Regions from separate parts of the Streptosporangium sp. NPDC001559 genome, predicted to be linked through region 2. Evidence: riboswitches for the same ligand, from Rfam matches in the RefSeq annotation. Region 2 holds a riboswitch; the other holds the start of a gene.

Region 1 (5,804 bases), on a different contig from region 2:
CGAACCTCGACATGTACCTTTACGGCGGCCGGGCCACCGCGACGGCGATGTCCACCAGAACCGTGACGGGAGCGGACAGCCATCAGGCCACCAAGGTTGGTTTCTTCGTGAAGGACGTCCGGCGTTTCGCGGAGATCCGGGGGGAGTACGCCGAGGGCGAGAAGATCTCGATCATCTATGACGCCGACGATCCGAGTGTGGCCGACAGGGCGTACCGGGTCGTCTTCACCCTCCTGCTGATCGGCGTATTCCTGGTCCTGACCCTCACCGGGGCCGTCGCAGGTCTTCGCTCACTGTGGAAGAAGCGGTTCGGGTGACCCCTTCCTCCCTCCGGGTTCCGGGAAAGGCGTTCCCGTCACCGGGAGGCGGTCGCCGAGTTCCTGCGGCCGAAGATCAACAGGAACGGGATCGTGCACAGCAGCGGCCCGGCGATCGCCAGGGGACGTTCCAGCCACCAGATCAGCGTCGGCGGCACCTGACTGCCGGGCGGTGAGCCGGTCAGTCCCCAGAACACCCCGTTCAGGATCGCCATACCGGTGGTGTGGAACAGGAACAGCTGCAGCGCGAACCGGTTGATCGTGGTGTTGACCCACCCCCAGCGGGGCCGTTCGAGCAGCCGTTCCATCGCGGGCCGCAGCACCTCGACCAGGCCGATCTGGAAGATCAGCAGGGCCACGATGACGAAGGTCGGCGGCGCCATGTTCGACAGCTTGTCGCCGGGCACCCCGACCATCGACCCCGGGTAGATGCCCGAGTAGACCAGGCCGACCAGGGCGAACAGGCCGGTCCACAGGGTCGCGACGTCCAGTCTGCGGGGCATCGCGACCATCCGGTCGTAGAAGAAGCCCGCCTGGTGGGCCAGCCCCCACACGATCACCATGTTGAGCCAGCCGATGGCCTCAAGGCCGTACCGCAGCCGCAGCACGTCGACCACCAGCGCCGCGCCACCGAGCCAGATGAGCACCAGCACGTCGAAGCGCCGGTGCAGCCACAGCATCACGGGCAGCAGGGCGACCAGCATCAGGTAGACGCCGATGAACCACAGCGGGCTCAGCACCAGGAGCACGGCCCGGCCGATCCACTGCACATCGAAGATCAACCAGATGACCCCGCCGAAGGCGAGCCACGCGAAGGACAGCGCCAGCGCCGGGATCGCCAGAGCCCGGATGCGCCGCCACACGAAGGCGCCGATGCCGACCCCGCGTTCACACGCGCGGTTCCACGACATCAGGTGGACGTATCCGCCCACGTAGAAGAAGAGCGGCAGCACCTGGAAGAGCCAGGTGAGGATCCACAACCCCGAGCTGAAGCCGAGTGGGCTGGTCGGGGAGGGGCCGTCCGGCCCCCACTGCAGGATCGTGAACGCCCAGTGCCAGACCACGACGACGATCAGGCTGACCGCGCGGAGCCAGTCGATGTACTTGTCCCGCTTCGGGCCTTCGGTGCGGGAAGCGGCGTCCACGCGCTCGCTCATGTCCCCCCTTACGCGCTCCGGGTCACTTGTCGATGTCACCGACCACGAAGAACATCGACCCCAGGATGGCCACCATGTCGGAAACCAGATGTCCAGGCAACATCTCTCTCAACACCTGCACGTTGTTGTACGAGGCGGACCGGAGCTTCAGCCGCCAGGGGGTCTTCTCGCCACGAGAGACCAGATAGTAGCCGTTGATGCCGAGTGGATTCTCCGTCCAGGCGTAGACATGACCCTCGGGGACCTTCAGCACCTTGGGCAGACGCTGGTTGATCGGCCCCCTCGGCAGGGACCGCAGCCGCTCCACACAGGCGTCGGCCAGGTCGAGGGAGACGCGGACCTGTTCGAGCAGCACCTCGAAGCGGGCGTTGCAGTCTCCCGAGGAACGGGTCACCACCTTGACCGGCAGTTCGCCGTAGGCGAGGTAGGGGTCGTCCCTGCGCAGGTCGAGGCCGACGCCGGAGGCACGGGCGATGGGGCCGCTCACGCCGTACTGCATGATCGTCTCGCGGTCGAGCACCCCGACGCCGACCGTGCGGGCCAGGAAGATCTCATTTCCGCTGATCAGGGCCTCGATGTCGGGCAGGCGGCGCCGTACGTCGGCGACGGCCAGGGCCACCCGGTCGAGCCAGCCGTACGGCAGGTCCTCCTTGAGGCCGCCGACCCGGTTGAACATGTAGTGCATCCGGCCGCCGGAGATCTCCTCCATCACGGCCTGGAGGGTCTCGCGCTCGCGGAAGGCGTAGAAGACGGGGGTGATCGCACCCAGTTCGAGGGGGTAGGAGCCGAGGAACATCAGGTGGCTGAGCACCCGGTTCAGCTCGGCCATCAGGGTGCGCGCCCACACGGCCCTGACGGGCACCTCCATGCCGAGCATCCGCTCGACCGCGAGCACGACGCCCAGCTCGTTGGCGAACGCCGACAGCCAGTCGTGCCGGTTGGCCAGCACGATGATCTGCCGGTAGTCCCTGACCTCGAACAGTTTCTCCGCGCCCCGGTGCATGTAGCCGACGATGGGCTCGGCGGCGCTGATCCGTTCGCCGTCCAGTGTCAGGCGCAGCCGTAGCACGCCGTGGGTCGAGGGGTGCTGCGGGCCGATGTTCAGGACCATGTCCTCGGTGGCCAGCTCCTTGCCGGCCGCCGCCGCTCCCGCGACGGCGTCGGCTCCGGCCCCGATCCCCACGTTCACTTCCCGGGGCTCAGTCATAGGCCCCATGCTGTCACGTCAGCGGCGCGTGACGAGATCCCGCAGGGCCTCGACGAGACGGTCGACGTGCTCGGTGGTGCTGCCGACGCCGATGGAGGCGCGCACCGCGGAGGCGGTGACGTCGTCGCAGCCGCCGTCCTTGGCGCCGAGCAGGTGCCTGACGAAGGGGTGGGCGCAGAACTTGCCGTCCCGCACGCCGATGCCGTACTCGCCGGACAGCGTCTCGGCCACCTCACGGGCGGTGAAGCCGTCCACGACGAAGGAGACGATGCCGACGCGGGCGTGGTCGGGGCCCCACAGGGACAGCTCGTGCACACCCTCGACGCCGGCCAGGCCGGCCCGCAGGCGGGCCAGCAGACGCTCCTCCTCGCGCACCAGCACGTCCCAGCCGGTCGCGCTCAGCGCGTCGCAGGCGGCGGCCAGCGCGATGGCGCCCAGCACGTTCGGTGTGCCCGCCTCGTGGCGCGCCTCGGGGTCGTCGTGCCAGTCGGTCGCCTCGTCCTCGACGGCCTTGACGGCCCCGCCACCCCGGAGGTACGGCTCGGCGACGGAGAGCCAGTCGGAGCGGCCGATCAGCGCGCCGGTGCCGAACGGGGCGTAGAGCTTGTGACCGGAGAAGACCACGTAGTCCAGGTCGAGCGCGGTCAGGTTGAGGCGGCGGTGCGGGACGAGCTGGGCGGCGTCGACCAGGACGCGGGCGCCGTGGCGGTGGGCGATGTGGGCCAGGGCGGCGATCGGCCACAGCTCGCCGGTCACGTTGGAGGCGGCGGTGACGACCAGCAGCTTGGGGCCGTCGATCGCGGCCAGCGCGTCGTCGGCGGCGCGGACGGCCTCACCGGGGAAGGCCGGGGCGGGCAGCCGTACGACGTCGGCCCAGGGCAGGAGCGAGGCGTGGTGCTCGGTCTCGAAGACCACCACGGTGGTCCCGGTGGGCAGGCTGCGGGCCAGCAGGTTGGTGGCGTCGGTGGTGTTCCTCGTGAAGATCACCGCGTCGTCGGGACGGGCCCCGACGAAGGCCCGCACGGTGTGCCTGGCCTGCTCGTAGCGGGCGGTGGTCAGCTGGGAGGCGTATCCGGCGCCGCGGTGGACGCTGGAGTAGGCCGGGAGCGCGGCGGCGACGGCGGCGCTCACCGGCTCAAGACAGGGGGCGCTGGCGGCGTAGTCGAGGTTGGCGTACGGCACCAGCCTGCCGCCCTTGACGGGCACCTCAAGGTCGGCGCCGAGGACCGCGGGGATCGGCCGGTCGTCGTGGACGCGGGTCGCCGGGACGGTCACGGTCTCGGCGGCGGCGGCGGTGAAGATCGTCAGTGTGGACACGCCAAAGCTCCTTGGAGGTCATCGGACCCCAAGCCATGGCCTTGGTGCTGGAGCCCGCGCTTGCCCGGCACACCTCGTGCCGGACCAGGTCCTCACCCGGGGCACCCCGCCGCGGACGCGAGGGTTGCCGGCCAGCTAGCCGGGGCTTGTCGCTGGCACTCATGACCTACGAACCGGACTATACCCACACAGAGGCGGTGCTTGGCAAGTCTGCGGGAAGGGGTCCGGAGGGCTGGAGTTTCGGCGGTGATCCTGAGGAACTTCCGGTTCTGCCCGATCGTCTGGAGCTGTGACCGTGAACGCCCGTCAGGTCACGCGCCGCGCGCGGGCGGCGCCCCCCCCCACTGAAACTGGAGGACCCGATGGACTGGGTGGCCGACCCGGCGAGCTGGATAGGTCTGCTCACGCTGATCGCTCTGGAGATCGTGCTGGGCATCGACAACATCATCTTCATCTCGATCCTGGCGGGGAAACTCCCGCCGGAACAGCGTGACAACGCCCGCAGGCTGGGTCTGCTCGCCGCCCTGGTCAGCCGCCTGGCGCTGCTGCTCGCCCTGTCCTGGGTGGTACGGCTCACCGCCCCGCTCTTTGAGATCTTCGGGCACGAGATATCGGGACGCGACCTGATCCTGATCCTCGGCGGGCTGTTCCTGCTGGTCAAGAGCGTTCACGAGATCCACGGCCACACCGAGAACGGTGAGGACCACTCCGGCGGCCGGAAGGCGGCGGCCTCCTTCGGCATGGTGATCCTGCAGATCATGGTGCTGGACATCGTCTTCTCCCTCGACTCGGTGATCACCGCGGTCGGCATGGTCGACGAGCTGGCCATCATGGTCATCGCGGTCATCGTCGCGGTCGTGGTGATGCTCTTCGCCTCGGGGCCGATCAGCCGTTTCGTGGACAAGCATCCGACGATCAAGATGCTGGCGCTGTCGTTCCTGGTGCTGATCGGCGTCGTGCTGCTCGCGGAGGGCTTCGGACAGCACATCTCCAAGGGCTACATCTACTTCGCGATGGCGTTCTCGCTGGTGGTCGAGCTGCTCAACATCCGGGCCCGCCGCCGTTCGCGGGCCGTCGAGAAGACCCCGGAGCCCTAGCATGGGTTTGTGCGTTTTGATCCATGGAGTCCGGAATTCGTCGCCTATCCCTATGACGCCTACGCCGAGCTGAGACAGCGGCCGGTCACCTTCTTCGAGCCGACGGGCCAGTGGCTGGTCGCCCGGCACGCCGACGTCAACGCGTTGCTGCGCGACCGAAGGCTCGGCCGGTCCTACCTGCACGTGGCCACGCACGCCGAGTTCGGCAGACCGGAGGAGCCGCCCTTCCTCGACCCGTTCTGGCGGGTGGTCAGGGCCGGGATGCTCGACGTCGAGCCGCCCGTCCACACCCGCCTGCGCCGCCTGGTCTCCCGGGCGTTCACGCCGCGGATGGTCGAGGCGTTGCGGCCCAAGGTCGCCTCGATCGCCACCGGGCTGGTCGAGGACTTCGTGGCACGCGGCGGCGGCGACCTCATCGCGGAGGTCGCCGAACCGCTCCCGGTGACCGTGATCGCCGAGATGCTCGGCGTCCCCGAGGCGGACCGGCACCTGCTGCGGCCCTGGTCGGCCGACATCTGCGGGATGTACGAGCTCAACCCGTCGCCCGAGACGCAGCGCACCGCCGTACGGGCGGCGGAGGAGTTCTCCGGCTACCTGTCGGAGCTGGCCCGCGCCCGCCGGGCGAACCCCGGCGACGACCTGATCAGCGCCCTGGCCCTGGTCGCCGACGGCGGTGACACCCTGACCGAGGAGGAGCTGGTCGGCACCT
Region 2 (5,804 bases):
ACGCTGGACCGCCGCGGTGTACTCACGGTATTCGGGCAGGTCGTGGCGGGAGGGGTAGGCGAAGGCCAGGTGCACGACCCTGCCGTGCCACTCGGGGTGCGTCGCGAGGAACTCCCGGTAGGCGGTCAGACCCCTGACGATGTTCTTCGACAGCTCGGTCCTGTCGATGCGCACGATCAGCCTGCGGTCGCCGACCAGCTCACGCAGGGCGGCCATGTGGGACTCGACGTCGGGCTCGCGGGCGCGTTCCCACAGCGCCCGGCCGTCCACGCCCAGGCCGTGCACGCCGATCCGGGTGGTCCGGCCCGCGTGGGTCACCGTACGGCCCGCGCGCTCGACCCGAGCGCCCAGGACGCTCTCACAGCAGTCCATGAAGGCCCCGGCCCAGCGGTCGGTCAGGAAACCCGCCTGGTCGGCCCCCAGAATGCCCTCGAGCAGTTCGGCGGCGACCTCGTCGGGCAGCAGGCCGAAGTACTCGGGAGGGGCCCAGGGCGTGTGGGAGAAGTGGGAGACGCGCAGGTCGGGCCGTTCGCTCCTGAGCATGGCCGGGACCAGGGCCAGGTGGTAGTCCTGCACCATGACCTTGGCGCCGTGCGAGGCCTCCTCGGCCAGCGCCATCGCGAACGCCTCGTTGTAGGCCTGGTAGGACTCCCACTCCCTGCCGAACCTGGCGTCGAAGTGCGGCCTGTTCGGGGTGTCGTAGAGCAGGTGGTGGACGAACCACAGGGTCGAGTTGGCGACCGCGTTGTAGGCCCGCTGGAAGGTCGCCGGAGGGATGTCGAGCATCCGCAGCGCCCCGGTCTCGTATCCCGCCTGGTCGAGCCGTCCTCCGGGAGCGAGCCGTACGGCGCCGCGGTCGCCGTCGGACAGGGCGGCGCAGACCCACAGGACGTCGAGCTCCTTGGACACCTCGGACAGGCCGGAGACCAGGCCGCCGCCGCCTCTGCGCATGCTCAGCGCGCCGTCCTCCGACATGGTGAAGGAGACCGGGCCGCGGTTCGAGGCCACCAAAATCCCACTCATCTGACCTCCTCGCCCGGGAGGACGTGGCTTGTCCCGAAGGTTAACCAAACGATAACCGGCGACCATAGGATGTCGAGCGACCGTGACCGTTGATGGGAACCCGTGATGGCGCTGGACGAGACGACCGAGGAACTTGCCCGTGCGGCCGCCGGAGGCGACCACCGGGCACTGGGCGAACTGCTGAAGCGGATCGAACCCGAGGTGCTACGGCACTGCGGGCGGATCCTCCCCTACCGGCAGGACGCCGAGGAGGCCTGTCAGGACACCCTGCTCGCCGTGGCCCGCAACATCGCCAGGTTCGAGGGGCGGGCGCGGTTCAGCACGTGGCTGCACATCGTGACCGCCAACTGCGCGCGCACCACCTACCGCTCGCTCAAGCGGCGTTCCGCCGAGCAGAGCTCGGAGGAGCTGCCGCTGCACAACAAGCCCGACGTCGCCAGGGTGAGTGTGATCGCGGGCTCCCGCCTCGACCTGCTCGACGCGATGGAGGCCCTTGAGGCGGACAAGCCCGACCTGGCCCAGGCGCTGGTGCTGCGCGACATCTGCCAGCTCGACTACAACGAGGTCGCCGAGCAGCTCGGCATCCCCCTCGGCACCGCCAAGTCGCGCATCCACCAGGCCCGCAAGTACGTCCAGGGGGCGCTCGGCGACGCCTACGGCTTCTGAGGTTTGTCCGGTTAATGACACACTTCATCTCGTTTGGTGAGACAACTGGTCAGGAGGGGTACAAGGCGAGGTAGAGTGCTTGAGACCTGCATGTCAGGCCCACAACTGAACATTGCTCATCCAGAGGGGTGGAGGGACCGGCCCTGCGAAGCCCCGGCAACCCTCCCGGTTCAAGACTCGCGATCTGGCGAGGGGTCGACCGGGACAGGTGCCAATTCCGGTCTGTGACCAGGGTGGTCGCAGACGAAGATGAGGGAAAGGCCTCGCTTCATGGCGCTCGCGAACACCGCAACCACCACCGCTCTCGACTTCGGTCCCGCCGTCGCTCTCTCCTGTCGTGAGTGTGGTGCCCGCTACGACCTCGGTCCCAGCTTCGCCTGTATCGAGTGTTTCGGGCCCCTTGAGATCGCCTACGACTTCGGGAACGTCACCCGGGAGCAGATCTCGCAGGGGCCGGCCAACATCTGGCGCTACCGCTCCCTCCTGCCCGTCCCGGCGGACGTCGCCTCCAAGCCCAACACCGAGCCCGGCTGGACCAGGCTCGTCAAGGCCGGCAACCTGGCGCGTGAGCTGGGCCTGCGCTCGTTGCACGTGAAGGACGACTCGGGCAACCCCACGCACTCCTTCAAGGACCGCGTGGTCGCCATCGCCGTCGAGGCGGCCAGGAACTTCGGCTTCCACACCCTGTCCTGCTCCTCGACCGGCAACCTGGCGGGCGCGGTGACCTCCGCCGCCGCCCGGACCGGGCTCGACGCCTGCGTGTTCATCCCCGCCGACCTCGAACAGGGCAAGGTCGTCATGGCCTCCGTGTACGGCGGCAAGCTGATCGGCATCGACGGCACCTACGACGACGTCAACCGCTTCTGCTCCGAGCTCATCGGTGACGAGCTCGGCGACAAGTGGGGCTTCGTCAACGTCAACCTCAGGCCCTACTACGCCGAGGGCTCCAAGACCCTGGCCTACGAGATCGTCGAGCAGCTCGGCTGGCGGATCCCCGACCAGATCGTCATCCCGGTCGCCTCCGGCTCCCAGCTCACGAAGATCGACAAGGCGTTCAAGGAGCTGATCGCCCTCGGCCTCGTCGAGGACACGCCGTACAAGATCTTCGGTGCCCAGGCCGAGGGGTGCTCCCCGGTCTCCGCGGCCTACAAGGCGGGCCACGACGTGATCCGCCCCGTCAAGCCCGACACGATCGCCAAGTCGCTGGCCATCGGCAACCCGGCTGACGGCCCCTACGTGCTCGACATCGCCAGGCGCACCGGTGGCGGGGTCGAGGACGTCACCGACCCCGAGATCGTGGACGCCATCCGCCTGCTCGCCAGGACGGAGGGCATCTTCGCCGAGACGGCGGGCGGCGTCACCGTCGGGGTGCTGCGCAAGCTGGTCGAGTCGGGCCGGATCGACCCCGACGCCGAGACCGTGGTCCTCAACACGGGTGACGGCCTGAAGACCCTTGACGCGGTCGCTGACCAGGCGCGTCCCACCGCTGTCATCCGGCCCTCGCTCGACGCGTTCCGCGCTGTCGTCGCCTAGAACTCTGAAAGGTACTGAATTATGAGTGTTTCTGTACGGATTCCGACGATTCTCCGTACGTACACCGGCGGCGCAGCCGAGGTGAACGGCGAGGGTGAGACCCTGCGTGAGGTTCTGCAGAAGCTCGACGCCGACTTCCCCGGGATCGGTGCCCGTATTCTCGATGAAACGGGCAAGATTCGCCGTTTTGTGAACGTCTATGTCGGCGATGAGGATGTCCGTTTCGCCGACAACCTCGACACGGTGACGCCGTCCGGCGTTCAGGTCTCCATCATTCCGGCGGTCGCCGGAGGCTGACCCGGCGAAGGCCGCGCGGGGTCCTGAACGGGCCCTGGGCGGCCTCCCGGCGCCCGATGTCGTCCACTGCCATGGAACGGCGTCCCCAGAACACCCTCACGACACCCGCACCGGCCTGGCCGCGTGCGGGTGTCGTCTTTTGTGATGCAAGCTCACATTTTTGCGCGAAGACATAATGTAATATTTAACTAACTAGTAGTGATAGCAAAACTATGTTGGCGTGTTGAATGCGTCCGTAAAGCGGTAGTTTGCTGGTTGACTCTGTTGCCCCACGGGCTCTCACAGGTATGGTCGAGGACGATCGACGTAGGCGATGTCTCCGCCTCGGAGATTGAGGACCTCGCGAGAGGAATGGGCGGCGTCCTCAAGCCCAGTAAGAGGAGTCGGAAGTGGCGCAAGGCACCGTCAAATGGTTCAACGCGGACAAGGGCTACGGCTTCATCGCGGTAGACGGTGGTAAGGATGTTTTCGTCCATTACTCCGCGATCATGATGGATGGCTACCGTGCGCTCGAACAGGGCCAGAGGGTCGAGTTCGAGATCACGCAGGGACAGAAGGGACCTCAGGCGGAATCGGTCCGGACGGTCTGATCTCGTCCTCCGTCAGCTCGTCGGGAACCCGCTGGCGCATCCCGCGGCAGCGCAGTTCGCGCGGATCGCCCTCGGCATGTCGGCCCGGCTCGTCGCTCCCATCGGCGGGCCGGGCCTTCGCCTAAGCTGACACTCAGGTCAAAGGTCCTTGGCTTGCACTCGTCGGGGGAGAGTGCTAAACAGTGGTTAGCACTCCTCATTGGAGAGTGCCAAACCTGGATCGAGACGATGGGGCCCGCCGAACGGAGTCGCGGGCCCGTACGCCGTCGCGGGCGTCGCCTCGGTCTGGTGCAAGCCACCCTGTGTTTGGGAGGTCTAGCCGTATGGCAGCCAAGATGATCTCGTTTGACGAGGACGCCAGGCGCGGTCTCGAGCGTGGCATGAACCAGCTCGCGGACGCTGTCAAGGTGACCCTCGGCCCCAAGGGCCGCAACGTCGTGCTGGAGAAGAAGTGGGGCGCCCCCACGATCACCAACGACGGTGTCTCCATCGCCAAGGAGATCGAGCTTGAGGACCCGTGGGAGAAGATCGGGGCCGAGCTCGTAAAGGAAGTCGCCAAGAAGACCGACGATGTCGCGGGTGACGGCACCACCACGGCCACCGTGCTCGCTCAGGCGCTGGTCCGCGAGGGCCTGCGCAACGTAGCCGCCGGCGCCAACCCCATGTCCCTGAAGAAGGGCATCGAGGCCGCCGTCGAGCGCGTCTCCGAGGAGCTCTCCAAGCTGGCCAAGGACGTGGAGACGAAGGCGCAGATCGCCTCCACGGCCTCCATCTCCGCGGGCGACCCGCAGATCGGCGAGATGATCGCCGAGGCGATGGACAAGGTCGGCAAGGAAGGCGTCATCACCGTCGAGGAGAGCAACACCTTCGGCCTCGAGCTTGAGCTCACCGAGGGCATGCGCTTCGACAAGGGTTACATCTCGCCCTACTTCGTGACCGACCCGGAGCGCATGGAGGCCGTCCTCGACGACCCCTACGTCCTCGTCGTCAACTCCAAGATCTCCGCGAACAAGGACCTGCTCCCGGTCCTCGACAAGGTCGTGCAGGCCGGCAAGCCGCTGCTGATCATCGCCGAGGACATCGAGGGCGAGGCCCTGGCGACCCTGGTCGTCAACAAGATCCGCGGTCTGTTCCGCTCGGTCGCCGTCAAGGCTCCGGGCTTCGGCGACCGCCGCAAGGCCATGCTGGGCGACATCGGCATCCTGACCGGTGCCCAGGTCATCAGCGAGGACCTCGGTCTGAAGCTGGAGTCCACCACGCTCGACCAGCTCGGCCGCGCTCGTCAGGTCATCGTCACCAAGGACGAGACGACGATCGTCGACGGTGCCGGTGACGCCGAGCAGATCGCGGGCCGGGTCAACCAGATCCGTGCCGAGATCGACAACACCGACTCCGACTACGACCGCGAGAAGCTGCAGGAGCGCCTGGCCAAGCTGGCCGGTGGCGTGGCGGTCATCAAGGCCGGTGCGGCGACCGAGGTCGAGCTCAAGGAGCGCAAGCACCGCATCGAGGACGCCGTGCGTAACGCCAAGGCGGCCGTCGAGGAGGGCATCGTGCCCGGCGGTGGCGTGGCGCTGCTGCAGGCCGGCGCCAAGGCGTTCGACAAGCTCGAGCTGGCCGGAGACGAGGCCACCGGTGCGGCGATCGTGCGCAAGGCTCTTGAGGAGCCGCTGAAGCAGATCGCGGTCAACGCCG

The links. Region 2 has a riboswitch for S-adenosylmethionine ahead of thrC (threonine synthase). Riboswitches for the same ligand answer to the same signal wherever they lie in the genome.
Region 1: another riboswitch for S-adenosylmethionine. It lies ahead of ACFYY8_RS28680 (aminotransferase class V-fold PLP-dependent enzyme); the one in region 2 lies ahead of thrC (threonine synthase).

The regions. Positions count from the first base shown of each region.
Region 1 covers NZ_JBIAVG010000014.1:102,916-108,719, reverse strand. Annotated here, with positions in the region: gene ACFYY8_RS28695 (hypothetical protein) at 1-317, shown strand, start outside; gene ACFYY8_RS28690 (acyltransferase) at 356-1,474, opposite strand; gene ACFYY8_RS28685 (NADH-quinone oxidoreductase subunit D) at 1,497-2,681, opposite strand; gene ACFYY8_RS28680 (aminotransferase class V-fold PLP-dependent enzyme) at 2,700-3,998, opposite strand; SAM riboswitch class IV at 4,050-4,165, opposite strand; gene ACFYY8_RS28675 (TerC family protein) at 4,361-5,095, shown strand; gene ACFYY8_RS28670 (cytochrome P450) at 5,105-5,804, shown strand, end outside.
Region 2 covers NZ_JBIAVG010000003.1:24,298-30,101, forward strand. Annotated here, with positions in the region: gene ACFYY8_RS07140 (trehalose-6-phosphate synthase) at 1-1,023, opposite strand, end outside; gene ACFYY8_RS07145 (RNA polymerase sigma factor) at 1,129-1,689, shown strand; SAM riboswitch class I at 1,803-1,945, shown strand; gene thrC (threonine synthase) at 1,960-3,222, shown strand; gene ACFYY8_RS07155 (MoaD/ThiS family protein) at 3,244-3,519, shown strand; gene ACFYY8_RS07160 (cold-shock protein) at 3,909-4,109, shown strand; gene groL (chaperonin GroEL) at 4,433-5,804, shown strand, end outside.